DNA from 3 places in the Arthrobacter sp. GQ119 genome. Region 2 is predicted to be linked to each of the others. Evidence: predicted binding sites of a transcription regulator. Region 2 holds the regulator's gene; each other region holds the start of a gene.
What was found. Region 2 encodes HrcA, which represses chaperone genes, less so after heat shock. Its sites were predicted from a motif close to TTNGCACTCGNNNNNNNCGAGTGCNAA; they were not measured.
Positions count from the first base shown of each region.

Region 1: AC6CH3_RS21690 (Hsp20/alpha crystallin family protein) is a predicted target of HrcA. The motif match lies at 5,124-5,150, and genes of this name have one in related genera.
Region 3: groL (chaperonin GroEL) is a predicted target of HrcA. The motif match lies at 1,732-1,758, and genes of this name have one in related genera.

Region 1 is NZ_JCAXEA010000032.1:31,074-40,574, forward strand. Features, by position in the region: gene AC6CH3_RS21665 (DUF72 domain-containing protein) at 1-627, shown strand, start outside; gene AC6CH3_RS21670 (App1 family protein phosphatidate phosphatase) at 715-1,773, shown strand; gene AC6CH3_RS21675 (GH1 family beta-glucosidase) at 1,788-3,380, opposite strand; gene AC6CH3_RS21680 (hypothetical protein) at 3,613-3,999, opposite strand; gene AC6CH3_RS21685 (J domain-containing protein) at 3,996-4,415, opposite strand; gene AC6CH3_RS21690 (Hsp20/alpha crystallin family protein) at 4,625-5,047, opposite strand; gene AC6CH3_RS21695 (MerR family transcriptional regulator) at 5,186-5,494, shown strand; gene AC6CH3_RS21700 (MmcQ/YjbR family DNA-binding protein) at 5,518-5,823, opposite strand; gene AC6CH3_RS21705 (phosphatase PAP2 family protein) at 5,882-6,661, opposite strand; gene AC6CH3_RS21710 (hypothetical protein) at 6,820-7,026, shown strand; gene AC6CH3_RS21715 (hypothetical protein) at 7,131-7,328, shown strand; gene AC6CH3_RS21720 (hypothetical protein) at 7,339-7,497, shown strand; gene chvE (multiple monosaccharide ABC transporter substrate-binding protein) at 7,766-8,890, shown strand; gene mmsA (multiple monosaccharide ABC transporter ATP-binding protein) at 8,991-9,501, shown strand, end outside.
Region 2 is NZ_JCAXEA010000016.1:100,359-109,859, reverse strand. Features, by position in the region: gene ybeY (rRNA maturation RNase YbeY) at 1-43, opposite strand, end outside; gene AC6CH3_RS15675 (PhoH family protein) at 40-1,128, opposite strand; gene AC6CH3_RS15670 (GerMN domain-containing protein) at 1,488-2,429, shown strand; gene AC6CH3_RS15665 (16S rRNA (uracil(1498)-N(3))-methyltransferase) at 2,436-3,206, opposite strand; gene dnaJ (molecular chaperone DnaJ) at 3,209-4,336, opposite strand; gene hrcA (heat-inducible transcriptional repressor HrcA) at 4,394-5,407, opposite strand; gene AC6CH3_RS15650 (DUF3097 domain-containing protein) at 5,622-6,470, shown strand; gene AC6CH3_RS15645 (mycothiol transferase) at 6,535-7,044, shown strand; gene AC6CH3_RS15640 (DUF4870 domain-containing protein) at 7,225-7,644, shown strand; gene hemW (radical SAM family heme chaperone HemW) at 7,715-8,944, opposite strand; gene lepA (translation elongation factor 4) at 8,981-9,501, opposite strand, start outside.
Region 3 is NZ_JCAXEA010000014.1:105,480-114,980, forward strand. Features, by position in the region: gene groL (chaperonin GroEL) at 1-1,519, opposite strand, end outside; gene AC6CH3_RS14215 (ABC transporter substrate-binding protein) at 1,809-3,080, opposite strand; gene AC6CH3_RS14220 (cold-shock protein) at 3,140-3,343, opposite strand; gene AC6CH3_RS14225 (LytR C-terminal domain-containing protein) at 3,503-4,138, opposite strand; gene AC6CH3_RS14230 (DUF3263 domain-containing protein) at 4,190-4,552, opposite strand; gene AC6CH3_RS14235 (uracil-DNA glycosylase) at 4,660-5,481, shown strand; gene AC6CH3_RS14240 (Ig-like domain-containing protein) at 5,453-9,501, opposite strand, start outside.

The DNA.
Region 1 (9,501 bases), on a different contig from region 2:
AGATTCAGCACGGTGGAGCTGAACGCCAGTTTCTACCGCTGGCCGCGGGACACGTCCTTTGCGAGCTGGCGGCGGCGGCTCCCCGAAGGATTCGCCCTGTCCGTCAAGGCTCCGCGCGGCCTCACGCACGGCAAGAAACTCTACGGCCCGGAAGTCTGGATCGAGAGGATTTCCCGGTGCTGGCACGAACTTGGCGACAAGCGCGCCGTCCTGCTGGTCCAGCTCCCGCCGGACCTGGCGCGCGACGACGGCCGGCTGGAATACTTCCTCTCTGCCCTGCCCACGTGGATCCGGGTGAGCGTCGAGTTCCGCCATCCGAGTTGGGACCACCCGGACGTCTACCGCCTGCTGGAGCACCACGCCGCGGCCTACTGCGTGATGAGCGGGGCCAACCTGCCGTGCATCCTGAGGGCCACGGCTCCCTTCGTCTATGTCAGGCTGCACGGTCCGGACCACGAGCACCTGTACGGCGGCTCGTACTCCGACGAGGACCTGCGGTGGTGGGCGGACCGGATCCGTGAGTGGCGCGGCGCGGGCAAGGATGTATACGCCTATTTCAATAACGACGGCGGCGGCAACGCGGTGCGGAACGCGGACACTTTGCGGTGGCTGCTGGGGGACGGCTGACTGCCGCTGGAAGGGCGAAACCGCCCGGGTCAGGTAACAGAGACAGGTAACGGCCCGCGGGACCGGGGCCTGTGGCAGAGTGAAGACATGGACATGGCGTCACAGGAATCTTCTTTGTCCGGTACTCAGGTTTTCCGCCTGGCCCACCGGCTCTCCAACGCGATCAACACCGCCCGGCTGAAGCTTGCCCGGCGGTGGAAGTTCGAACCTAAAACCATCGCTTACCAGGGCTACGGTTCCACCGAGTGGGTCCGGATCCTGGGCAGGGTGGTGCTGGCCAGCAAGCCCGTCCCCGGCAGCCAGGCCGACCACGCGGCAAAAAACGGGACCCAGAACATCCGGGGATGGCGGGCCTTCACCAGCGTTCCCATCCCGGGCTCCGAGGTGGAAATTGAGGTCGGCGGCACCGTGACGAAAGTCAGGGCCGACAGGGGCGGGCTCATCGACATTGATGTCCAGGTCTCCCTTTCCCCGGGCTGGCACACGGCGGTGCTGCGGTCCGAAGGTACTGAACCGGCGGAGGCCAGCATTTTCGTCATCGGTCCGGAGACCACCTTCGGCATCGTCTCTGACATCGACGACACAGTCATGGTCACGGCTCTGCCAAGGCCCTTCCTTGCCCTGTGGAACACGTTCGTGCTGAGTGAGCGGGCAAGGATGGCCACTCCGGGTATGGCAGTGCTGCTGGACCGGCTGACGGTGGAACACCCCGATGCCCCGGTGATTTACCTGTCCACCGGGCCTTGGAACGCCGCCCCGACCCTTGGCAGGTTCCTCTCGCGCAACATGTATCCCTCCGGCGCGCTCGTACTCACGGACTGGGGACTCACCCAGGACCGGTGGTTCCGCAGCGGCCAAGACCACAAGCGCCAAAACCTGGAGCGCCTCGCCGCTGAATTCCCGAACATGCGCTGGCTGCTCATCGGGGACAACGGCCAGCATGACGAGCAGATCTACTCCGCGTTTACCCGGGAGCATTCGGACAGGGTGGCTGCAATCGCCATCCGGCAGCTCTCCGTCAGCGAGTCGGTTCTGGCCGGCGGGCATTCGGAAAACGGAGACCACAGTGCCTCCTCCGTGCCCTGGATCTACTCGCCCGACGGCGCCGGCATTGCACGGAAACTCAAAGAACTTGAACTGATCTGAACTGAACCGGAGGGTCAGCTGCCCAGCGGCGACGCCTCGCCGTCGGACACGCCGCGTTCCGCTCCCTCAGGGACAGCGCCCTCCGCCACAACTCCCTCCGGGACAACTCCCTCGGGAACGGCGCCTTCAGCGGCAGCGGCGACGGCGGCTCCTGCCGCGGCGACCAAGGTCCGTTCCTCCAGGAGTTCCTGGAACCAGTAGTAGGACGCCTTGGGTGTCCGCTCGAGCGTCTGGAAGTTCACGTGCACCAGGCCGAACGGCTGGTTGTAGCCACCGGACCACTCAAAATTGTCCAATAGGGACCACACGTAGTAACCGCGGAGATCCACCGCCTCGGCCTCACCGCCGGGGGCCGTGGCACGGAGCGCAGTGCCAAGGTGGTCCGACAGGTACCGCAGGCGGCGTTCGTCCGGAATGAAGCGGCGGTTCGTGGACTTGTCACGGACGATGATGTCCTCGAAGCTGGCCCCGCCCTCGGTGATGATGACCGGCGGAAGGTTCGGATACCGGGCGGCCATCTCCTTGAGGGCGACTGCCATATAGGCAGGCTTGACGGGCCACCCGTAGGCCGTGGTCTCGGTGTCCGGCCAGGGTTCGATGTGCAGCGGCGCGCCCGGTGTGGCAGTGCTGAGATCATCCCCGATGGCTTCCGCCATGGCCGCCGGCACAGGACTGTCACCCCCGCCGGCCGCCACTCTTGTGGGCATGTAATAGTTGAGCCCGTAGAAATCCAGTGGCTGCGAAATGATGGCCATGTCCTCGTCGGGATGCTCGAAGGACGAAAAGAACTTCCCGAGGCGGACGAGGTCGGGATACTTCCCGGCAAGGACGGGGTCCGCGTAGAGGCGGTTCTGGGCCACGTCCATGGCGCCGGCGCTCAGCCTGTCCAGTGGATTGGCGGAATTCGGCACCATCGGGGAGTACACATTCGACATGCCGATCTCCCCCGGCACTTTGGCCGTCCGCAGGGCCTGGACCGCCAGACCGTGGCCAAGCAGCTGGTGGTGGACCGAGGGCAGCCCGTTCGCGAAATCGGCCTTCCCGGGTGAGTGCAGGCCCAACGCATAACCGTTCGTGGTCACCGTGGCGGGTTCGTTGATGGTCACCCAGCGGGCCACGCGGTCCCCATAGGCTGCTGCGGCTATGGCGGCGAATTCTGCGAAGCGGTAGGCGGTGTCCCTGTTGAGCCATCCGCCCGCCTCGTCCAGCTGCAGCGGCGTGTCCCAGTGGTACAGGGTCACCATGGGAGATATGCCGTTGGCCAGGAGCTCGTCGAGCAGCCGGTCGTAGAAGTCCAGACCCGCCCTGTTCACGGGTCCGCTGCCTCCTGGCTGGATCCGGGGCCAGGAGAGCGAGAACCGGTACGAGTCGACGCCCAGCTCCTTCATGAGCGCCACGTCCTGCGGCATCCGGTGGTAGTGGTCGCACGCCACGGCCGGGCTGTGGCCGTCCACAATGGCGCCGGGTTTGGCGGCGAAGACGTCCCAGCCTGCCTTTCCCCGGCCGTCCACGTCAACGGCGCCCTCAATCTGGAATGCGGCGGTGGCTACTCCAAGGGTGAAGCCCGGCGGAATCTTCGCGGCCAACTCTTTGGCGGAGGCATGCATGGTCGGACCTCTGTGTTGTTCGAAATGGGCAGAAGAAGAGTTTGCCTGAAACTCTCAGGACAGCAGGCCCGCCCCTTGGATCACTGCCTGCGCCGCATCGCTGACGCTGAAGCTGGAAAACGAACCCCTTGGCGAAAACATGGCCCTCTCTTCCGTCGGCACTTGCGGTGCCTTCCAGAATGACACAGGCCGCGCGACCTGACGAGAGCAGGATGACACGGGCCACGCCGACCTAGTGCATCACCGCTGGGCCGAACAGGAAATCCTTCGCGTGGGCGACGGCCTTCTTGAATGCGTCGTTCCTCAGGGCCAGCAGATGCTCGGAAGTGTCCTCCCCCGGTTCCAGATAGCCGGTGAAGCCCGGGCGGAGCACCCAGATATCCCCTCCCGGCGGCAGGTAGAAGACCCCGAACGATCGGTGCTGGCGGTCATCATCTGTCCAGATGGGCACCACGGCGAGGGCCGCCCCGGTGGCCGGGTTGATCCACTGCGCGCGCGGAAGCGGCTCTTCATGTGCCTCCGGATCCAGGAAGGGCGCGGTGTTCTTGCCCCAGCGTTCTTCAAACCTTTCATGAAAGGCGGGGATCAGGTGGGAGTCGTATCGGCGCCAATCGCTCATCGTCTTCGCTTTCCTCCGGGGTCGAAACGGATGGTTGCCCAAGGCCCGCTTTCCCACCTGACGGGCGTTGCGCGCAGGGGTGGATCCCCATGGCGGATGTGCCGCACGGGAACCTCGCGGGAATGGTCTTTGGACTGGCCGTCCCTGGGACCGGCCGCAGCGGCCCTTGGTTCGTTCCTGATAATGTCGCGTTCATTCCTCAGAACCTCGCGGTCGTAGGCGAGGCGCTGTTTCGGGTCACGGAGCACCTCGAAGGCCTGCATGAGGAGCTGCAGATCAGCGGGTGCTGCGGTGGGATTGGCCAAGTCCGGGTGGTGCATTCTCAGAAGGGACCGGTAGGCGCGCGCTATTTCCCGCTGTGTCGCCGTCCGCGGCACATGCAGGGCCGCGTAGTGATCGGGAAAATTGCCCGGCATTGTCCCTCCCTGGTGAGTCCGCAGGAGCGCTGGCTCAGCGGCGGACCAGATGGCCCGTTCAGGACCAGATGGCCCGTTGAGGACCAGGAACGGCTTCCGGCCTGGTGCCGGCCGCATGGAGCCGGCACTTTGAAGCCGGAAGCCGCCCTGGCAGCATCAGGTGATTGCCTTGCCAAGCGACGCGATTACCTTGCCAAGCGCCGCCGGACTCAGGTTCCGATCTCGTGGAGTTCGCCCTTGCGCTCGATTTCAATCTTGCGGGGCTTGGCCTGTTCCGCCACGGGGATTCGAAGCGTCAGCACGCCGGCGTCGTAACTCGCCTTGATGTTCTCCGTGTCGAGAGTGTCTGCGAGGATCAGTTGGCGGCTGAAAACTCCGCGGGGCCGCTCGGCCACCACCAGCTCCACATTGGGCTGCGTGGGGTCCTGGCGTTCCGCCCTGACGGTAAGGACGTTCCGCTCCACGTTGAGGTCCACCTTCTCGGGCAGGACGCCCGGAAGATCGAAGGCCACTACAAACTCCCCGTCCTCCTGCCAGGCGTCCATCGGCATGGCGGCCGGGCGGGCCGCGGTTCCGAAGACCTGCTGAGTGAGCCGGTCCAGCTCACGGAACGGGTCGGTACGGATGAGCATCATTTCCCACTCCTTAAGCACATATGTAATGTCACGGTAACCCACGCTCATCTATGGTGGTGGATATAGATTTTTTATAGCACTGGTGTCAAACTGGTGCAAGAGGCAGTTCAAATTATTCTCAACCGAGGAAACACCGTGGCAGATCAAGACGAAGGCAGGGGCCTTTACGCAATTTCCGTGGTGGCCGATCTGCTCGGAACGGGGCAACAAAACATCCGGCTGTACGAGCGGCGCGGATTGCTGACGCCGGGGCGGACCTCCGGGGGAACGCGGCAGTACAGCGACTCAGACCTGGCGGTGCTCCGTCGGATCGGCGAGCTCCTGGATGAAGGGCTCAACCTGGCAGGAGTGGCGAAAGTGCTGGAACTCGAGGTGGACAACGCCAGGCTCCGCCGGCAGCTTGAACGCGCCCGTGCACGCAACGCCCGACAGCCGGAAGGCTAGTCCCTGCTGTGACGCCCGCGGCCTCACATCCGCCCGTCGGCCAACAGGAAGGATTCTTCCAGCAGTTCGGCGAGTTCGCCGCCGTCGAGCCGTGAAAGCCGGACCAGGACCAACTGTGGCGACCGCTCATGGTGCGGTGTCCAGAAATAGGTATCTGGATCGGTACCGGCCAATGCCTCACGTTCCCCGGTCTTGACCGTCAGCACGCCCTCGTCCCACATCCGGGCCATCAGTGATTTTGCGAACCAGGCGGGCTGGTTCCAGCTGCTGCGCTCAGTGACTCCGGGCAGGGCGAGGCAGATCCGGCGGACATCGTCTTCAGTGGCCATGCCCCACTCTGGCACCGGCCGGCGGCCGCCGCAATCGCGGCGCCTGGTGTAGCCGGCATCAGTCCGCCGGGGAATCAGCCTTGGACAATTCGCCGGTCACCGCTTCGCCGGGCACCCTGGCGGTCCGCCACGTGTCCACCGCAATTACGGTCCCGAGCACCACGAGGGACAGGGACACCGAGGCCAGGGCGTCGCTCACCCAGTGGTAGCCCAGGTAGAGCCTGCTGAGGGCGGCCAGGATCACGCCGATGACCGCGAAGATAAAACCGACGACGGTGACTGCCGGGCGCCGGTGGCGGGAAAAGACAAGGAAAGCGGTCACGAGCAGGAAGTCCGAGGCGCCGAGCACGTGCCCGGAGGGAAAGGAGAATGTATGGTCGGCACCGAACAGCATGAGATCGACGGGTGGACGGGCACGATCGACGGCATGCCCGATGAGCTGGGCGAGTACAACGCCCGTGACCATTGCTGCCGCGAGCAGGACAGGCCGCCAGGCGTGCTTGGCCAGGATTCCCCATACCAGGGTGACCACCAGCACAATGATCGGCAGGGCTACGGGACCGAAGACAACCGCCAGGATGATCATGCCAATTGTCAGCGCCTCCGAGCGCGTGGTGAGCAGCCACTTCCGTGCAGACTCATCGGCGGCGGCCAGACCGTCCTTCTGGAGCACATCCGTCAGCGTCAGGAAGAAGACGAGGGCACCCGCAGCGGCAAGAACAACGGCGGTGACATACAGCGCCTTGCGCGCTCCCGCATCCATGTAGCGTTCCTCGACCACGAACTTGTCATGAAATACCCGCCACCACCCCGCCTTGCCTGCTGATTCGTCTGCCACGTGGAATCCTGCCTGTGCGCCGATGGAAATGAAGCGATTTCTGTGTTGAAGATTATCTCCTGCCTGACCGGACATCGGGGCGTGCGTGTATGCCCTTACGAAGCCGGCCTGCCGCTGTTACCGTAGTTTTTCCAGCCCCACGAGGATCAGGAGACGACATGAGCACCGAAAACACTGACACCGGCGGCACCGTTCCGGGCTCGGAAAACGGCGTTGGGCTCGGCGCCGGCGAACCCAACACGTTTGAGCCGGAAGAGGGGACCGAGGCCAAGGACACTTCGGCGCGTGGAGAATCGTCGGTAGCCACGGCCGAGGACACTCCTGACGTGGAAGAAACCCCAGTGGAAACAACAGAGCCCAGCTGACTCCGCCGCCGCCCGGACGCGTCCGGGAGCCCTGTCCCGGAAGGCCTCCGCGGTGGATAATTGGACACACACTGGAGTGTGGCTACGGGGCTACGGAGGATTCCATGAGGATCGTCGGAACGCTAGTGATCATCTGGCTTATCATCGGCGTCTTCGCCGCATTCCAGCGAGGATATTTCGGCGGCTCGCCGGACTCGTGCACGGAGGCCGGCACCGTGGCAATCACCATCGCCGCGGGGCCGCTGAATTATATGGGGGTCAACCCCAAGATCGCCTGCGAGGTTCCGCAACCTTCCCAGTAGCCACTTTCACGTGCGCGCAGAAGCTCTCATCACCGCCAGCGTGGGTACCGGCCTCGTCCTCGCCCTGCCGGGTTCCGCCGAGGTGCGCAACGCCGTCGCACTTACCGGCGACGTCCACCGCAACCGGCCAGCCACACCAAAGAGGCAAAATCCCCGCACACTTTGGTAAACATGTGAGTTGACCCACAATAACGGGTGAGCTATTCTCATGATTGTTAGCGCTCACAAGCGCGACAATCGGCTCAAGGAATTGAGCAGCAGCTTCAAGGAAGTCAACGGGGCGGCACGGACGCCGCCCCGACCGCAAAGCCCACTGGTGTACGGGCCTCAGGATCGCGCAGCCGACCGGAGCCCAATGCCGGTCCCGTCGGAAGGCGCAGATGCCTCCCGGCTCAGCAGCAATTCGCGGCCCGAGTCAGCCGCGGAAGGAGAACATCGTGCGTTTCAAGAAACTCCTGGGAGCCTTCGCCGTGGTCCTGGCCGTGACGGTCGGGGCCACCGGCTGCGGCAGCCGGCCCGGCAACGCCGCCCCCGCGGCCAGCACCGATACTGCCGGCTCCCTCGTGGGCATTTCGATGCCCACACAGACGTCTGAGCGGTGGATTGCCGACGGAAGCAATGTCGAAAAGTCGCTGAAGGAACTCGGATACAAGACGGATCTGCAGTTCGCCAACGACGACATCCCCACGCAGGTGTCCCAGATTGAGAACATGCTCACCAAGGGCGCCAAGGCCCTGATCATCGCCGCGATCGACGGCACCACCTTGACCGATGTCCTGGCCAAGGCCAAGGAGCAGAACGTCAAGGTCATCGCCTACGACCGGCTGATCAACGGCACGCCCAACGTGGACTTCTACACGACCTTTGACAACTACACCGTAGGCGTCCAGCAGGCCACGTCCCTCCTGACGGGCCTGGGCCTTCTGGATGCCGGCGGAAAGAAGGTGGACGGCAAGGGCCCGTTCAACGTGGAACTGTTCGCCGGCAGCCCGGACGACAACAACGCGAACTTTTTCTGGACCGGAGCCATGGACACGCTGAAGCCGTTCATGGACGCCGGCACCCTGAAGGTGCCGAGCGGCCAGACCAAGTTCGAGCAGGCAGCCATCCTCCGCTGGCAGGCGCCGGTGGCGCAGAAGCGCATGGAGGACATCCTCACCTCCGCCTACAGTTCCGGCAAGAAGCTCGACGGCGTGCTGTCGCCTTACGATGGCCTGTCGATCGGCATCATCTCCGCGCTGACCAGCACCGGCGGCTACACCAAGGGCAGCCTTCCGACCGTGACGGGGCAGGATGCAGAGAAGGGCTCGGTGAAGTCCATAATCGCCGGGGAGCAGTACTCCACGATCTTCAAGGACACCCGCAAGCTCGGCGAGCAGGCCGTGAAGATGGTCGATGCGGTTCTGAAGGGCCAGCAGCCTGAAACCAATGACACCGAAACCTACAACAACAAGGTCAAGGTAGTCCCGGCCTACCTGCTTGAGTCCGTGATCATCACCAAGGACAACTACAAGCAGGAACTCATCGACTCCGGCTACTACACCGACGCCGACATCAAGTAGGCGCCGCGAAGGGGCGCGGCCCGGCATCCGGCCGGGCCGCGCCCTCCCCGGCCCTGCACCCGCAGGGTCCCGGCGCCCCACCAGCCAGCGGGAAAGCACCATGAACGTACCCATCCTTCAAATGCGGGGAATCACCAAAACCTTCCCCGGCGTCAAGGCCCTCCAGGACGTCACCCTGGACGTGAACCGCGGAGAGGTCCATGCGATCTGCGGCGAAAACGGAGCCGGCAAGTCCACCCTGATGAAAGTGCTCTCCGGCGTCTACGCCCACAACACCTTCGAGGGGGACATCCTCTTCGAGAACGAACCGTGCGAGTTCTCCAGCATCACCGACAGCGAGAAGCGCGGGATCGTGATCATCCATCAGGAGCTGGCCCTGAGCCCGTACCTGTCCATCGCGGAGAACATCTTCCTGGGCAACGAACTGGCCTCCCGCGGCTGGGTGAACTGGCGCCAGACCAACCTCGAGGCGGCCAAGCTGCTCGCCCGGGTGGGACTCAGCGAAAACCCGGTGACGCCGATCCAGCACATCAGCGTCGGCAAGCAGCAGCTGGTGGAGATTGCCAAGGCCCTCTCAAAGGAAGTCAAGCTGCTCATCCTGGACGAGCCGA
Region 2 (9,501 bases):
CGTCCACCTGGACGCCCGATTCGTTGTTCACTTCGATGCTCATGCGTGCTCTCCCCGTTTCTCCCGGGGAACGGAATGCTTAACCCGGTTTCGCTGTGCTTCGTCCCAGATGCCGTAGGCGTTGACGATGTCGCCGACCAGTCGGTGGCGCACCACGTCCGCAGCGTCCAGAACGGAGAAATTGACGTCGTCGATGCCCTGGAGGATTTCTTCGACGATCCGCAGGCCCGAGCGTGTTCCGAACGGCAGGTCCACCTGGGTGACGTCGCCGGTGACCACCATCTTCGAGCCAAAGCCCAGGCGGGTCAGGAACATCTTCATCTGTTCGGGCGTGGTGTTCTGTGCCTCGTCCAGAATGATGAAGGCGTCATTGAGTGTGCGGCCCCTCATGTAGGCCAGCGGCGCCACCTCGATGGTGCCGGCAGCCATGAGCCGTGGAATGGATTCGGGGTCGATCATGTCATGCAGGGCGTCGTAGAGCGGCCTGAGATAGGGATCGATCTTGTCGCTGAGCGTTCCAGGGAGGAACCCGAGCCGCTCTCCTGCTTCCACCGCGGGACGCGTAAGGATGATCCGGCTGACTTCCTTTTGCTGCAGCGCCTGCACGGCCTTGGCCATCGCGAGGTACGTCTTGCCGGTTCCGGCCGGGCCGATTCCAAAGATCACCGTGTTGGCGTCGATCGCATCCACATAGTTCTTCTGGTTCAGCGTCTTCGGACGGATTGTCTTGCCGCGGCTGGAAAGGATGTCGTGGGTCAGGACGTCCACCGGGTTCTGCAGCGACTGGCTGCGCAGCAACAGCACCAGTTGCTGAAGGACGGCGGGCGTAATTACGGTGCCGCGCGCCACCAGGCCCCGCACTTCGTGGAGGAGCCGCATGATGCGGGGGACGTCGGCAGATGGCCCGCTGATGGAGAGCTCGTTGCCTCTGACGTGGAAGCTGACGGACGGAAACTGGTCCTCGATGAAGCGGAGGGCTTCGTCATGGCTGCCGAGGGACTGGACCATCTGATCAGAGTTGTCGAAGATGACCACCTCCGTTCGGATACCGGGCAAGGTATGCGGGAATTCTCCCGCGGTGCGGTCCCCGGTGTTGAGGCGGCGCTTTCCGTTTGCTGATTCAGTCATGGTGCCGGCCCGCAGGCCTCTGGTTCCCTCCAGTGTGAAATTACCCTTCAAAGTCCTTCTATCTTACGCCAGCATGCGGCCACGCTCACCGTCGGGCCGGGCCGTCCCGGCCCGCTTTTGATGACGGGTTCCCGCCATTAGATATCAACTTTGTATCGGCCTCATATCGTTCCCGTTGCAGTTCAGGCCCCGGCGCGTATTGGCGCCCGGCGCCCCGGAGCCCTGTGCAATGCTGGAAATACAGAGAGCGGGCACCGGTTACGCATGCCCGCCGCCGTTGGGAAGACCCACTGCCTGCCGCCTCGCGGCGGGCGGTCCACCGCGTTTCCGAAGGGAGCATTGACATCAGGCAGCCAGGATTGTCCGGCCGGAAAGCAGCTGCGCGGATCCGTTGCGCGCTGGCGCTTGGGCTGCTGCCTGCCGCTTTGCTCCTGACCGGTTGCATCGCGGATCCCGATCCCGCGGCCACCACGTCGGATGTTCCGACCCAGGCGCGGCGTACAGCCGGAGTCGACAGCGCTCCGACCACCAGCGCCCCGCTGGAAACGATGCAGTCCTCCAACAAAGCCCCCGTGTACTGGATCGGGCGGAGCAACACGGACGTCTACCTCTACCGTGAGTTCCGGGACGTGCCGGGCGAGGACAACCCCATCACGAAGGCGCTTCGCGCCATGATGTCCGAGACTCCCCTGGACCCGGACTTCTTCACTCCGTGGCAGAACCCCAAGAACCTTGCCACGTCCATCTCCGGCACGAACGTGATTACTGTGGATGTCTCGGCCGACGCCTTCAACAGCAACCTTGATGCGGAGATGGCGCAGCGCGCCATCCAGCAGCTCGTGTACACGGCGACGGCCGCCGGAGCGAGCTCCGGCCTGATCGACGCCACCCAGCCGATTGAGGTGACGATCCTGGTGGAGGGGCACACCGACTACCAGGCGTTCAAGCACGTCAGGCTGGGCGCACCCATGGCGCGCAGTGCGGGCATGGTGGCTCCGGTATGGATCATTGACCCCCAGGAGGGCATTGAAGTTGCCGACGGACGGGTGAAGATCAACGGCCGCAGCACGGATCCCGGCGGCAAGCTGCGCTGGCGGATCCTGAAAGTCCAGGAGAACGGCGAGAAGGAGAAGTACCTGGACGGCGAGGCCACCGCCGCAGCAGAGGCAGACGCCTCCGGCATCTTCAGCCTCGCCGTGAAGCTAAGCCCGGGCAACTACGAGATCCGCGTCTCGCAGATCGATCCCGGCAACACCGAGGACGAACCGAACGTGGACACCCGGGGCTTCTCAGTCCGCTAGCAGCGGCTACCAGCGCCCGAGCACATCACTGGCCACGACAACGGCAGCGGGCCCGGCGGTGGAGGACCGCAGCACGTGCGGGCCCAAGAGCGCTGTCACGGCGCCGGCGCTGCACAGTTTGGTCACCTCCCGCGGGCTGATGCCCCCTTCCGGCCCCACAACCAGAAGTATCTCGCCGGGTGCCTCCCCTGACGGGCCTGCCTCCTGCCATGCCTCAAGGACTCCGCGGAAGGGCTTGACGGCGTCTTCGTGGAGGACCACCGCCAGGGCGGCGCCCGCCACCTGGGCGGCGAGGCCCTGGGTATCGACGGCGGGACGCACCTCCGGGATCCACGCCCGCCGTGCCTGCTTCGCCGCTGCGGAGACCGCAGACTGCCATTTGGCGTGGGCTTTGGCGGCGCGCTCGCCTTTCCAGCGCACAATTGACCGTTCCGACTGCCAGGGGATGACTGCGTCGATGCCGAGCTCGGTGGCCGTCTCAATAGCCAGTTCGTCCCGGTCGCCCTTGGCAAGAGCCTGGACGAGGACCAGGCGCACGCCTGGCCGGTCCTCTACGCTAACGGACGAGCAACGCACGGTCAGTTCGGCCGGAGCTGTCTGCTCCACAGTTCCGGTGAGGCGCCTGCCTGCGCCGTCGGCGATATCGACCCGCTCCCCCACCGCCAGCCGCTTGACCGTCACCGCATGGCGCGCCTCAGGCCCGTCCAGCACAAAAACCGAACCGGGTTGGGTGTTGTCCAGAGTTCCGGCGGCGGTGAAAAATACGGGGTTGCTCACCGCTACAGGTTACCGAGGCGGTCCCGGAGCTTCGCGAAGACGCCGCCGCTCGCCGCGAGCTTGCCCTCGGAGAACTGTTCACCGCGGAGCTTCGCGAGCTGGCGCAGCAGGTCTTCCTGCGCCGGATCGAGCTTGGCGGGCGTCTCGACCTGCAGGTGGACCTTGAGGTCGCCGCGGCCATAGCCGCGCAGGTGGGTGACGCCGAGTCCGCGGAGGGTGATGACTTCTCCCGACTGCGTGCCCGCCTTGACGTCGATCTCCTGCTTGCCGTCGAAGGTGTCCAGGCTCAGCTCGGTGCCCAGGGCCGCGGCGGTCATGGGGATGTTCAGCGTTGCGTGGAGGTCGTCGCCGTCGCGGACGTACGTGGGGTCATTGTTGACGCGGATTTCGACGTAGAGGTCCCCGGACGGGCCGCCGGCCGGGCCGGCCTCGCCCTGCCCGGACAGCTGGATCCGGGTGCCCGTGGCGACGCCGGCGGGAACCTTGATGGTCAGTGACCGGCGGCTGCGGATGCGGCCCTGGCCGCTGCACTCGTTGCAGGGGTCCTTGATGACCGTCCCGAAGCCTTCACAGGATCCGCACGGTGCTGAAGTCATGACCTGGCCAAGGATGGAACGCACGGCGCGCTGGACCTGGCCGCTGCCGCCGCAGATGTCGCAGCGTTCCGGATGCGTGCCTTCCCGGCAGCAGGAACCGTCGCAGGTGGGGCAGACGACGGCGGTATCGACCTCGAGCTTCTTGTTGGCGCCAAAGACGGCGTCGCGCAGGTCGATCCGGACGCTGATGAGGGCGTCCTGTCCCCGACGGACCCGCGAAGCCGGGCCTGCGGTTCCGCCGGCGCCGAAGAAGGTGTCGAAAATGTCCTGGAAGGCGAAGCCCTGGCCGGCGTAGCTGCCGCCGCCGAAGCCGTTGTCCGTGCCGTTCTCGTTGCCCGTGGTGTCATAGACCCTGCGCTTCTGCGGATCGGACAGCACTTCGTAGGCATGGGTGACGGCCTTGAACCGGTCCGAGGCTTCAGGTCCCGGGTTCACATCCGGGTGCAGGGTGCGGGCCAGCTTGCGGTAGGCCTTTTTGATCTCTTCTCCGGTGGCTTCCGGGGAGACTCCAAGAACGTCGTAGTGGCTGCTCAAAGTTCGTATCTCTTCCTGGTTATGGTGCCTGGGTATCGGATTCGTCGGGCCGTGCGATTACGGGCCGAGAACCCTCGAAAGGTAGCGGGCCACCGCGCGGACGGCGGCCATGGTGGTGGGATAGTCCATACGGGTGGGCCCAAGGATGCCGATCTTCGCGGTGGCGTCCGGTCCATAGCCGGTGGCCACCACCGACGCCTCGGCGAGTCCGTCGTAAGGGTTCTCCCGGCCGATGCTCACGGTCACGCCGCGGGGGTCCTGCGCCATCTCACTGAGGAGCCGCAGCATGACCACCTGCTCCTCCAGGGCCTCGAGGACGGGTCCGATGCTGAGCGGGAAGTCCACGTTGGACCGTGCCAGGTTCGCGGTGCCGGCCATGACCATGCGGTCTTCCCTGCTGCTGTGCGAGAGTGCCTCAAGGGCCTTGCTCAGGGCGGCGGCAGCGGGACGTTCGGCCGGAGCGCAGCCGGCCACCACGGCGGCCAGGTACTGGGGCAGCATGGTCAGCGCGATGCCTGCGACTCCCGAGAGGAACCTGGTCCGCAAGGCCGTCAGCGTGTCGTCGCTGAGTTCCTGCCCGACGTCCACGACGCGCTGCTCGACCTTGCCCGAATCCGCGATCAGCACAATGAGGACCTTGCGCGGCGCCAGCTGGACGAATTCAATGTGGCGCACCACGGCGCGGCTCAGGTGCGGGTACTGCACGACGGCAACCTGGTTGGTCAGCTGCGCCAGGAGCCTTACCGTGCGGTCCAGGACGTCGTCGAGATCGTCGGCCCCCTCCAGCAGCGACTGGATGGCGCGGCGCTCAGCCGGGGACAGGGGCTTGACCGCCGAAATCTGGTCCACGAACAGCCGGTACCCCTTGTCGGTGGGTATCCTCCCGGCGCTGGTGTGCGGTGCTGTGATAAGCCCCTCGTCCTCGAGCGCGGCCATGTCGTTGCGGATGGTGGCGCTGGAAACGCCCAAATGGTGGCGCTCGACGAGCGCTTTGGAGCCCACAGGCTCGCGGGAATGGACGTAGTCCTCCACAATGGCGCGCAGCACCTCGAGCTTGCGTGGTTCGCTCACTATCCACCTCCGATCAACCGTTTTCCGGGCAAAGCCATGCAGCGCCCGGCGACGCATGGTTAGCACTCGACATCCCTAAGTGCTAACAAGTCTAATATGAGACGGGCCGTTGTTAGCATTGGTACCGCTCCGGGCGAAATTCCGGACCCGTGTCCGCCCGGAGGCTGATTCCCGGCCGGGGCGGCAGCCTCCTAGCGCAAAGCGGTGTTTAACTATGCAGTATCAGACGTGGGGTCCGCAGGAGATTGCAGCGCCCGCCAAGAACGATTTGCCGGAAGTGCCGGTGGAGCGCGGCATGGTCCTGGAGGACGTGCAGTCCGGCTGGGTCGGTGCCGTGACGCGGGTGGAGAAGTCCGGCGGGATGCATGTGGTCGCCCTGGAGGACCGCCGCGGCAAGTCACGTTCCTTCAGGCTCGGCTTCGGGTTCCTGCTGGAAGGCCAGCCTATTCGGCTGATGCCGCCGGCGGCCAAGCGGCCAGGTTCCGCCCCGGCCGGTCGCACGGCGTCGGGCTCCGTTCGGGTGGAGGGCCAGCGCGCCCAGGTGGCCAAGGCCGGCCGGATCTGGGTCGAAGGCAAGCACGACGCTGAACTCGTCGAGAAGGTTTGGGGCGACGATCTCCGGGTGGAGGGAATCGTCGTCGAGCCCCTTCACGGCATTGACGACCTGGCGGGGGCGGTCGCCGCCTTCCGCCCGGGGCCTGGCCGGAGGCTGGGCGTCCTCGTGGACCATCTTGTCCCGGATTCCAAGGAGTCCCGCATTGCCGAGACGGTCATGGCTTCACCAGGCGCCGCCGGCAACGTGCTCATCGTCGGCCACCCGTATGTGGATGTCTGGCAGGCCATCCGGCCCTCCGTCCTGGGGATCGCGCAGTGGCCTGTGGTGCCCAGGGGCACCGATTGGAAGACCGGGATCCTCGCCGCCTTCGGCTGGCCGCACGCCACAAAGGAGGACATCGGCCTGGGCTGGCAGAAACTCCTGGGAGCGGTGCGGACCTATGCCGATCTCGAACCTGCCCTGCTGGGACGGGTGGAGGAGGTCATCGACTTCCTCACCGTGCCTTAGAGTGCCCCGCCTTAGAAATACCTGTGCCTTAGAAATACCCAGGCCTTAGCGATACAGTGCCGAGATGAAATCCAACGACTTGCTGCTGGACGCCTTCGGCCGGATCCATGACACTGTGGCCGCCGTTTTGGAAGGATCCGACGGCGGGTCCCTCATCCGCCGGCCGGCAGGCAGCGGAAACTCGATTGCGTGGTTAATCTGGCATCTCAGCCGGATAGAGGACTCGCAGGTCGCCTCCGCCGCGGGACTGGATCAGGTGTGGTCCTCGCAGGGGTTCGTCGGCCGCTTCAATTTGAAGCTTCCCGAACGCGACACTGGCTACGGTCATTCGACCGACCAGGTCGACGCGGTGCACGGTACGCCGGAGCTGTTGCTCGCATATTACGATGCCGTTCACCGGCAGACCGTCGAGTTCCTGAAAACCCTCGGCGACGATGACCTCGACCGCATCGTCGACTATCACTGGGACCCGCCCGTCACTCTCGGGGTGCGGCTGGTCAGCACCTTTGCTGACTGCCTCCAGCACGTGGGGCAGGCCGCGTACGCCAAAGGCTTGAACCCCGAGCACGGATAAAGGACGGGCAGGCCTAAAGGACGCGCACGGTCAGGGAAGCTGCTGCCTGCGGCGCGTCGTTCATTTTGCGCCCGACCCAGTATTCTTGGAGGGGAGCCTTTCACGCCGCCGTCCGGCGCAACCGGCCGGCGGCGAACCACCGGCGCCACCGCATCAACGCAAGTTTAAGGAAGACAAACCGTGGCAGAAGACGCTCGTGACCGCAGGGACCATCAGTCCGGCCCTGACGTGCCCCAGTACCATGGCGTGCCGGCCAATGCACTTCCGCTGACTGCCAGCGAGGACCGGCAGTGGGCAACGCTGGCACACTTCGGCGGTATCCTCGGCTGCGTGCCGGCACTGCTGATCTACCTCATTTTCCGGGAGCGTGGACCGTTCACGGCTCAGGAATCCAAGGAAGCCCTCAACTTCACCCTGCCGCCCACCATCGCGGCGGCGCTCGCGAACCTTCTGGTCCTCCTCCCGGTGGTGGGAAATATTTTCGCTGTCATTGCCACCCTGATCTGGATTGCGCTGACGTGCTTCGCGGTGTCCGCCGGTATCCACGTCAACCGGGGCCAGCCGCACCGGTACCAGTACAACCTCCGCTGGATCAAGTAACCGCAAAGCGGCCCCAGACCCGTTTGGGTCTGGGGCGCTGTTGTTTAAGCCGCTGCTGTTGCCTGCAGATTCAATCCGGCAGGATTCTGCGGACCACGGCGTCGGCCAGCAGGCGGCCCTTAAGGGTCAGAACCAGCAGGCCGCGGAAAGCCTCCGCCGGTGCCACGAGACCGTCGGCAATGAGCCCGGCCACAGCGTGTTTGCCCGCGTCGGACAGCGAGCTGACCGCCACCCCCGATGCGAGCCGGGTCTCAAGCATGATCCGCTCCACGCCGCGGGTAGCGGCGTCGAGTGTTTCGCGGCCGGCGGCGGGCGACACGCCGGAGCCGAGCCTGCCGGCATAGGCCGTGGGGTGCTTCACGTTCCACCAGCGGACTCCACCGACATGCGAGTGCGCGCCAGGTCCGATGCCCCACCAGTCGTCCCCGCGCCAGTAGGCCAGGTTGTGGCGGCACGCCTGTTCGGCAGTGGCCGACCAGTTGCTGACCTCATACCAGCGGAGGCCGGCGTCCGAAATCATCTGGTCGGCAAGCTCGTATTTGTCGGCATGGTCGTCGTCGTCGATTCCGGGAACTTCGCCACGGCGCATCTGGGCGGCGAGCTTGGTGCCGTCCTCAACGATCAGCGCGTAGGCGCTGATGTGGTCCGGCTGGTACGACAGTGCGGTCTCCAGGGAGAAGCGCCAGTCGTCGAGGGACTCCCCCGGCGTTCCGTAGATCAGGTCCAGGCTGACGGCGAGTCCGGCGTCGCGCGCCCACTGCACCACAAGCGGGACACGGCTTGGGGTGTGGGTGCGGTCCAGAACCTTCAGCACGTGGGGCACCGCGGACTGCATACCGAAGGAGACCCGCGTGAACCCCGCGTCTGCGAGCATTTGCAGTGACTCCGGCGTGACTGAATCGGGGTTGGCCTCCGTGGTCACTTCGGCGTCCGGTTCAATCCCCCATTTCTCGATGGCGGCACCAAGGATTCTGGCCAGGTCCTCTGCCGGCAGGAGCGTCGGCGTGCCGCCGCCGAAGAACACGGTGCTCAGCTTCCGGGCAGGCAGGCCCGACTGCTCCAGGACCCGCGCGGCAAGGTCCACTTCCGAAATCGCGGTGGAAGCGTATGCGTCCTGGGAGGCGCCGCCCCCGAGCTCCGTGGCCGTGTAGGTGTTGAAGTCGCAATAGCCACAACGCACCGCGCAGAACGGGATGTGCACGTAGAGCCCAAAGGCCCGCTCTGCCGCACCGTCCGCCGCCTGTTGGGGCAGCAGACCGTCCGACGGCGCGGGGTCACCCAGGGGAAGAACGCTAGGCATGCGTGCGGCCTCCGGTGGTTGCGGCCACGGTCATCACTACTTCTTGGCCTTGTCCTTGGATTCGTCGGTGGTCAGGGCGGCGATGAAGGCCTCCTGGGGTACTTCCACGCGGCCCACCATCTTCATGCGCTTCTTGCCTTCCTTCTGCTTTTCCAGCAGTTTGCGCTTGCGGGAGATGTCACCGCCGTAGCACTTGGCGAGGACGTCCTTGCGGATGGCGCGGATGGATTCACGGGCGATGATCCGGGATCCGATGGCCGCCTGAATCGGCACCTCGAACTGCTGGCGCGGGATCAGCTCGCGCAGCTTGCCGGTCATCATCACGCCGTAGGCGTAGGCCTTGTCCTTGTGCGTGATCGCGCTGAAGGCATCCACCTGTTCGCCCTGGAGCAGGATGTCCACCTTGACCAGGTCGGCGACCTGTTCGCCGTCGGCCTTCCAGTCCAGCGAGGCGTAGCCGCGCGTCTTGGACTTAAGCAGGTCAAAGAAGTCGAAGACGATTTCCGCCAGCGGCATCCAGTAGCGCAACTCGACGCGGTCTTCGGACAGGTAGTCCA
Region 3 (9,501 bases), on a different contig from region 2:
AAGCCGCGTTCTGCAGGGCAGAGCGGGTTACCTTGACCGGGTCGTTGATGCCGGCAGCCAGCAGGTCGACGTACTCGCCGGTTGCAGCGTTCAGGCCATGGCCTGCGGGCAGGCCGCGGACCTTGTCGACCACAACGCCGGGCTCGAGGCCTGCGTTGAAGGCGATCTGCTTCAGCGGAGCATCGATGGCAACACGGACGATGTTCGCACCGGTTGCTTCATCGCCGGACAGGTTCAGGTTGGCGAATGCCTTGAGACCCGCCTGGATGAGGGCAACGCCACCACCGGCGACGATGCCTTCCTCAACGGCAGCCTTCGCGTTGCGGACTGCGTCCTCGATGCGGTGCTTGCGTTCCTTGAGCTCAACTTCGGTAGCGGCTCCGGCCTTGATGACTGCCACGCCGCCGGCCAGCTTGGCCAGGCGCTCCTGCAGCTTCTCGCGGTCGTAGTCGGAGTCGGAGTTTTCGATCTCGGCGCGGATCTGGGAAACGCGGCCGGCGATCTGGTCGGCGTCGCCTGCACCTTCGACGATGGTGGTCTCGTCCTTGGTGACAACCACCTTGCGGGCGCGGCCCAGGAGTTCGAGGCCAGCGGTCTCGAGCTTCAGGCCAACTTCCTCGGCGATGACCTGGCCACCGGTGAGGATGGCGATGTCGGCGAGCTGAGCCTTGCGGCGGTCACCGAAGCCCGGAGCCTTGACGGCGACGGACTTGAAGGTGCCGCGGATCTTGTTGACGATCAGGGTGGCCAGGGCCTCGCCCTCGATGTCTTCGGCAATGATCAGCAGCGGCTTGCTGGACTGCATGACCTTTTCGAGGACAGCAACCAGTTCCTTGACGTTGGAGATCTTGGAGTTGACGATCAGGATGTACGGGTCCTCGAGGACCGTTTCCTGGCGCTCCGTGTCCGTGACGAAGTATGCGGAGATGTAGCCCTTGTCGAAGCGCATGCCTTCGGTCAGCTCAAGCTCCAGGCCGAAGGTGTTGGACTCCTCGACGGTGATGACACCTTCCTTGCCGACCTTGTCCAGGGCTTCGGCAATGAGGGCGCCGATTTCGTCGTCACCGGCGGAGATGGACGCCGTGGCGGCGATCTCTTCCTTGGTTTCGATTTCCTTGGCGTTGTCCAGCAGTTCGCGGGTTACCGCTTCAACTGCCTTCTCGATGCCGCGCTTGAGGGACAGCGGGTCAGCGCCGGCCGCAACGTTGCGCAGGCCTTCCTTGACGAGGGCCTGTGCCAGCACGGTAGCCGTGGTGGTGCCGTCGCCGGCGACGTCATCCGTCTTCTTGGCAACTTCCTTGACCAGCTCGGCGCCGATCTTCTCGTAAGGGTCGTCCAGCTCGATCTCCTTGGCGATGGAAACACCATCGTTGGTGATCGTGGGGGCGCCCCACTTCTTTTCGAGGACGACGTTGCGTCCACGCGGGCCGAGGGTGACCTTGACGGCGTCGGCGAGGATGTTCAGGCCCCGCTCAAGACCGCGGCGTGCCTCTTCATCAAATGCAATGATCTTGGCCATAACGGCAGTAGTCCTTTCGGGACAGTCGTTAAGAATGAACCTTGCTGCGGTGCCCGCGACGGACGATCGTTCCTGCAGGCCTCTGTACGCCGGCAGTCCGGATCTCACCCCAACCAGGTATTTCTTCGCTCCCTTACACGTCCGCCAACCTCGCTGCCGGCCTGGGCCGGGCGAGGCATTAGCAGTCGATGCTCAGGAGTGCTAATCAATAATTAGCACTCCCCCGGGGAGAGTGCAAGCAGTGGCCGTGAAAACCGGAACGAATCCGGGGCCGCTTCGCTCCCGGCGATCAGCCCGCTGCCCGGCTGGCTGTTTCGCTGCCGGTGAGTTTCGCCCTGTTGTCCGCGCCGAAGGTGAACACCATGTATTTGGCCACCGTCACGTCGCCGTTCGCGTCGAACCGGACGGGGCCCGACTCGCCGTCATAATCCACAGCCGTTCCGGCCCGGACGGCGGCAAGGCACTCCTTGTACGTCCGGCAAACAGCGGGCTTGCCTGCAGGCCCGGAGCCGGCACCGGCGGACCCGCCTGAGACGGCGATCAGCTTCGCGGCAACGGACGCGCCGGCGTCGTCATCGGCCGCGGCAGCCGCCAATGCTGCGAGGTTGACCGCATCGTAAGTCTCCGCGGCGAACGTCATGTCCTTAAGGTTCTTGTCCACGGCCACGAGTTCACCCTGCAGATGGGCCGAGGGGAACACCCCGGGGACGATTCCGCGGGCGCCGTCCAGCGCCCGGGAACCGAGGTCCGAGCCGTACTGCCTGAAGGCTCCGTCTGCCAGGATCAGCTGCTTCCCCGACAGTCCCGCGTTGTGGAGTTCTGCGATGGCACCCTGTGCGCCGCCGCGGGCAACGAGGACGACGGCGTCCGGTGAGGCGCCGGCGGCAGTGGCCACCGCTTTCTGCGCCTCCCCCGCTTTGAAGGCCGCCACAGTCACGGGCTCCAGTCCGGCACCCTTCGCGGAGACGGAGACGGCCGCCGACACTTCCGTGCCATAGGCGCCCTCCTCGTGGACGACGGCCAGGCTCTTGGCGCCGCCGTCCTTGGCCAGCTTCACCAGCACGGCAGCCTGGGCGGCGTCGGCCGCCGCCGTGCGGAAGTAGTATCCGCCGCTCCTGTACTCGCTCAGCTCCCCTGCCGTGTTGGCCGGCGAGATGAGCGCGACTTTGGCCTTGGACAGTACATCGATGACGGCGGGAGCGTGGCTGGAATCCGTGGGTCCGATCACCACGTCGGCTTTGGCATCCACGAGTTCCCGCGCCTGAGCCCCGGCGTCACCGCCGGGCTTTTCCGGCAACAGCTCCACGGGCCTGCCTTTGTGGCCGCCGGCCGCGTTGATCTCCTGCACGGCCAATTTGGCGGCTGCCAGCTGGGCACTGTTCAGGAACGCCTGCGTTCCGGTGTTGTCCAGGATCAGGCCGATCCGGAAGGTGCCGTCGCCGCTGGCCTCCACGGACGCAGTCCGGGCGTTTTCGCCTGAGCCGGAGCATGCGCCCAGCGCCAGGACGGCGGCAGCACCCCAGGCAGCGGCCACCCAAACAGCAGTGCGGGCGGCTCTCATGGTTCCGGTCCGCCGTCGGGCGGTCACCCTGGCAGGTCTCCGGGCGGCGCGGGCAGCCACTAGGCGGGCCGGACGTTTTCGGCCTGCGGGCCCTTTTCGCCTTCGCCGACCTCGAGCTCCACGCGCTGGCCCTCGTCGAGGGCGCGGTAGCCGTCCACCTGGATGGCGGACCAGTGCACGAAGACGTCGTCGCCCGTGCCGTCGACGGTGATGAAGCCGTAGCCTTTTTCAGCGTTGAACCATTTCACGGTTCCCAATGCCATGATCTCCACACTTTCAGATTGCTTCCGTAAGGCCCACCTCAGTGTGTGCCGTGAATTACGCGCCGAAGACTCGAAATCACTCTATCCACTGCGCCCCGGCGGGAGGCAGGCTGACAGCGGGACCCGGACTCAATAGTTATTCAGGCGTAACCCCGAAGGTCACTGGAATCCGGGGCCCAGCACCACGGCAACGGACGTCTCAAATCCTGGGCTCTCCACGAGCGTGGCGATGTTCAGCAGCTCCCCGAGGGCCTCGGCGCTGGCCCTGCGCTCGGCACCAGAGTAAAAGATGACGGACTCCTGCTGGGGCGCGCCCTGCCAGTTCGCAACCTGGCCCAGAGTCCAGCCGTCGGCCTCGAGGGTGGCGCCGACGCGGCCGGCCAGCCCGGATGTCTGCGTGCCGTTGTAGACCGAAACAGGAAGGGACTTGTCCGCGGCGGAGGTGAGCGCTTCGACGGAGGCCGGAGGGGATGCCGGGTCTGATGGTGAGGCCGCAGCCGACGACGCGTCGGCGCTCGGGGTTCCGGACGGCGCCGCTGCCTCGGACGGCGTGGGCGAGGGATCCGCCGACGGCGAGACCGCAGCGTCCGGGGCTGCTGAAGGCCCGGCAGCGGCGTCGAAGCCGAGCTGCGGAAGGAAGACAAACGCGGCCACACCAACGGCGAGAGCGCCGCTTCCCACGCTCAGGACGGGCCACAGACGGGGCCGCCTGGGTGCCGGTACGGAGCGGTGTACGCCCTGCCGGGAAGTGACCTCTGGGACCCTGTCGAATTCGTCTCGGGCATAGTTGGTCATGGTAAAAGTGACGTCCTTGTTGGTCTTCTGCCGGCAGTTCGGCACTGGCGGTTACGCGTCAGACCCCAAGCGGCGCGCGGTGCGGGCCCTCTGACGTGACGTACGTAGTCTACGCAATCTCTTCACCAACATGGGATCGTGGGCCAGCGCATGCTCGGTATCAATGAGCGCATTCAGGATCTGGTAGTAGTGCGTGGCCGACAGGTCGAACAGCTCCCGGATGGCCTGTTCCTTCGCGCCGGCATACTTCCACCACTGCCGCTCCAGCGCCAGGATCTGCTGCTCACGCTCGCTCAGCGGCGAGTTCCTCAGCTGGAAGTCATCCAGCAGGGATCCGCGCCGCGGCCCGGCGTCCGCCTCTGCGGCCTCCGCAGCAGACTGCTCCGCGAGATGGTCCTGCAACGGCTCAGCCACTGCGCACTCCTTCGCTGATTCCGGTAAAAACTCCAGCCTCCATGGTACGGAGGAATAACAGCGTTGTCATTTACGACGCGTTACGCCATGCCGCTGCCGCTGGGAGAATGATCGGTGTGACTGAACAACCTGAACCCTTGTTCGACCTGCTGCCGCCCGGGGCCGCGGGCCCTGGCTTCGTCCAGATGGCAGGGATGCCGCTGGAGGAGCTGGTGGCCGCTGACTGGGCCGGAGCGCTGGCCGGGGTGGAGGGCGAGCTGAGGTCGGCCCTTTCCTTCCTGGCAGCGGAAGTAGCGGCGGGTCACCAGGTGCTGCCCTCGCCGTCGAACGTTTTGAGGGCGTTCCGGCAGCCCCTGGCGGAGGTGCGGGTGCTGATCGTCGGCCAGGATCCGTACCCGACTCCGGGCCACGCGGTGGGTCTGGCCTTTTCGGTTGATGGCAGGACGCGGCCCATCCCCCGCAGCCTTGCGAACATCTACAAGGAACTGGAATCGGATCTGGGGTGTCCGGCCAGGGTCCACGGCGACCTCGGTGCCTGGGCGGACCAGGGCGTGCTCCTGCTCAACAGGGTCCTGAGCGTCCGCGAGGGTGCCGCCGGCTCGCACCGCGGCAAAGGCTGGGAAACCATCACGACGGCGGCGGTTTCCGCCGTCGCTGCCCGCCGGGCGCCCGATGGGCGCCGGCTCCCGCTCGTGGCGGTCCTGTGGGGAAAGGACGCCGAGGGGATGCGCCCGCTGCTGGGCGAGACTCCGGTGGTGGCCAGCGTCCATCCCAGCCCGCTGTCCGCCTCCCGGGGTTTCTTTGGGTCGCGTCCGTTCAGCCGCGCCAACGCCCTGCTGGAAGAGCAAGGCGCCGGCGCGGTGGACTGGGAACTTCCGGCAATGGCACCGGCAGCGGGGGCTACTGGCAGGCCAACGGCTGGCCGCTAAGCGTCTGGCCCGCGATGCGCATGTGACGCGTCGCGGCGTATCCGCTCTTCACGGCCCATTGGTTGGCCGCGGAACCCCGGAAGGTGTACTGCACATTGGTCCCCGTGCAGTTGATCGGCAGAATCTGCCCGTTGGGTATCCATTCGCCGCTGTCCGCGAGGCAATTCACCTGGTTGTCCGCCCCGCCACCCTGGTAGCTTGTCCAGGCACAGAGGCCGCCGAACTCGCCGTTGACCGTGAAACTGATGTTTTGATAGGTCCGTCCGCCCGCCCTCAGGACATCACTGCGGTTGCCGTCGGTGTCGACGGTGGTGATGTAAACCTCCACGTTCTGGTCGGGCTGGTCGCCCGCGAAAATTTCGCCGCCGCCCGCGGGTAGCACGCCTGAGGGACCGGTTCTGCCGTCGTCGGGGTACCGGCTGTTCCACTCGAACCTCGCTATCGGCCGGCCGTTGGCTGCCGGAGGCGCCACAGTGGTCCGCACCTGCGTGTTTCCGTAGTGGAACCCGTCGGTGATTGCCTGGAACGGCTTCCCGAAGGGAGCCACCGGATTGGCGTCCGTGAACGGACCCGGGTAGGACTGGCCGTCCACGACGTTGGTTGCGCGCACGCCGACGGTGTACGTGCCGTTGTTCGCCAGCCCGGGTATGACCCTGCTGGCAGGCATGGCGGCGACGGGGCCCCCGTTCACCCGGTACTCATAAACGGTTTCCCCGGCAGCGGCGCCGCCGGTGGCGGCGGGCGCGGTGAATGACAGCTGGGCACTGTTGTCACGCGGTTCCGCGTGCAGCCCGTTGACGGGCCCCGGAGCCCCCACCGCGCGCCGCGGATCCGACGCCGCACTGGCGCCCGAATATCCGGCCTTGTTCCGTGCGGCCACTGTAAACGTGTAGCCGGCGTCGGAATTGCCCACGGTGAAGACGGCACTGGTCCGTCCGCCGCCAACCACCTGCGACGTGTTCGGCGAGCCGGGATGGGACGCAACCACCGTGTACTCGGACACGGCGTCACCGTTGCCTTCCGGAGCGGCCCAGTTGACCTGGATGACCGAATTGCTGGCGCCTGACGTCGCGAGCGTGCTGCTCGGCTTCCCGGGAACGGCGGGCACGCCCGCCGGGATCTCGGCGGCCGAGAAAGGGCTCCAATCCGACGGCGTGGGGGCCTTGTTCTTCGCCCTGACCTGGATGCGGTACGACGTGCCGTTCGCCAGGCCGGTCCATGTGTAGCTCAGGCCCGGACCGGCCGACCTCACGGCCGCACCGGCCGGCGGGGCCGGCGAGATCTGCAGCTCGTAGCCGCTGACCGCCGACCCTGTGGTCCTGGCGGCCGGCCAGCTGACGTTGAGCTGTTTGTCCCCGAACCGCAGCGACGGCGCCTGTGGCGCCTCGGGCCGCTGATCCGGTCGCGCCGGCGCGGAGGGAGCAGAGGCTTCGGATTCGCCGATGCCGTTCACTGCGACCACGCTGAAGGTGTATTCGACGTCGTTCGTCAGGGACCCGATGGTGCACGTGTTGGCAGGACACAGCTTCGAAACGCCGCCGGTACCGGTGACCCTGTAGCCCGTGATGGCGGATCCGTTGGCAGCGGGCGGCGTCCACGTCAGCACCACGGTGCTGTCCCGCACCTCGGTGGCCACGGGAGTTCCCGGTTTGTCCGGCTTCGCCTTGACCGTCAGCCGGAGGCGGCCCTCAACCTGGCGGCGCGGGTCCGCCGTTTTGTCCTGAACCCGGTATCTCACCACCATGGTTCCCACAAACGAATCCGCGGGACGGACGTCCACCGCGTCCCCTGACACGGTGGCGCTGCCGGTGCCCGTCTCCACGACGGCGCTGACAAGTTTCAGAGGGGCATCAGGGAACGGGTTGACGTCGTTGGCCAGCACCCGGACCTGCCGCGCTTCGCCGGCCCTGGCCTCGGCCACCTCGTCGTCGTTGGCCACCGGCAGCGGACGAAGCGACGGCGTCAGCTCAACCTGGACTGCCGCCTGGGCAGAAAGCCCGCGCGGATCCGTCACTGTCAGCGGCACCGCGCCTCCCGGCTCCGGCGCATCGGCGTCGGCTTTGATGCGCAGCGACATTCCCTGCACGCTGGCACTGATTCCCTTGGGAAGCTGTCCACCCACGGCGACCTTAAGCTTGCCGCTGTCCGCGGGATCCGGATCCGACACCAGTGGCTCCAGCTCCACCACAGTCTCTTCGCCCTTGACGACGGCGGCACGGGTGGAGGACATGGCGGGCGGGTGGTTCCGGTTCGGATCGGGCAGCACGTTGATGCTGACCGTCAGCACCGAGGTCAGCGTGTCGGGCGCCTCCACGGGGCCATCGGCCACCTCGAACGTCAGTGACGCCGGTCCGGCATAGTCGTCGGCGGATGTGAAAACCAGGGACGTCGCGTCCTTGACCAGCGGCTTTCCGTTGGCGGCAACCGCGGAAACTCGGGAGTCCACGGTGATCCGGGGGGTGCGGCCCTGCCGCACCACGACGGCGTCGTCCAGGTCGACTGCCAGTTCCGTGCCGCTCACTACCTCCAGGGGCGCAGGGCTCTTCAGTGCTGGACGCTGTTCGGACGTGCCGGGCACGTGAATGAACGCAGTGGAGGCGAGCCCGTCCAGGTCCGTGACGGTGTAGGGGATGATCCGCGGTTGGGGCAGCAGCGTGATGTTGACACGGCCGTCACCGCGCACGGCGGCGTCGGCGGTTCCGGTGGCCAGGGCGACCCTGAGGTCAGAGGTCACACCGTCCGGATCCACGTCGTTCTTAAGGACGGGAACATCAACCGCGGACTTCCCCAGCGTCTCGGCGAAGGACACCCGGTCGTCCCGGGAAACCGGCGCCTTCCTCGGCGCCGCGGGAGTGACGTCGACCTTGACGGTGCCCGTGGCCTGGCCGCCCCGTCCGTCGGAAATTCTGTAGCGGATCACGACGGCGCCCGTGGCGGCGGGAGCCGTGAACCGCACCTTTCCGTCTTCGACGGACGCCTCGAGAGCCGGGTCGGCGTCAACTCCGCCCCGGATGAGGGCCAGCGCGTCGCCGTCGGGATCGGCATCGTTGTCCAGCACGTCGACGGCGACATTCCTGTTGGGCTGGACGGCCACCGCGTCATCGGCTGCCACCGGCTGATGGTTGGCCCCGCCGGCGGCACCGATGCCCACCGCAACGGTGGCTGTGCTGCGGACCCCGAAAGTGTCCGCCACGACATAGCTGAACGCGTCCTGGCCTGATGCCTTCGCAGAAGCCGTGTAGTCCAAATACGTAGCCCCGACGGTGACGGTTCCGGAAGCGGGCGCCTTGTCCAGTCCCACGAGGGACACGGAGTCGCCGTCCGGGTCTATCCCTTCCAGCGGAACCTGAATCCGGGTGGTCCGGCCAGCGATCGTGCGGGCGGTCAGGTTTTTCGGTTCCGGCCGGGAATTCTGGTCTGCGCCGCCGCCTTTGATCCGGATGGTGACCTGGGCGGAGGCCTCCTGTCCGTCCGGGCCCTGCACCACGTAGATGGCGTGCACCGTTTTCGCGGTGGGCCCGGCCTTGAACCGCAGGACGTCACCGGAAATGCCCAGCATCCCGTCCGCTGCGTCAACCGTTTGCGCCAGCTGCGGCTTCAGCGTCAGCGCCGCCCCGTCCGGGTGGCTGTCGTTGGCCAGCACATTGACCGTCGCAACGTCATTGGCGCGCACGGTGATCTCATCCGGGACGGCACGGGGCGGCCGCAACCTGGCCGGGGCAGGCACGGGCTGCACCGTCACCTCGCCCACGGCGCTCTGCTGCCCGTTGGAGACCGTGTACGTAACCACGGCAGGGGCCGTCAAACCTCGCGCATCGGTGATCTTCAGGACGCTGTGGTCCAGGACGGCAACGGACACGGGCGACCCTGATGGAACGTTTACCGATTGGATCACCAGCACGCCGCCGGCCGGATCGACGTCGTTTGCCAATGCATCCACGAGGGTCTGGCCGCCGTGCGGAAGCCGTGCGACATCCCTGACTGCTACCGGGGCGCCGGACCCGCCGTTGGTCACATCGA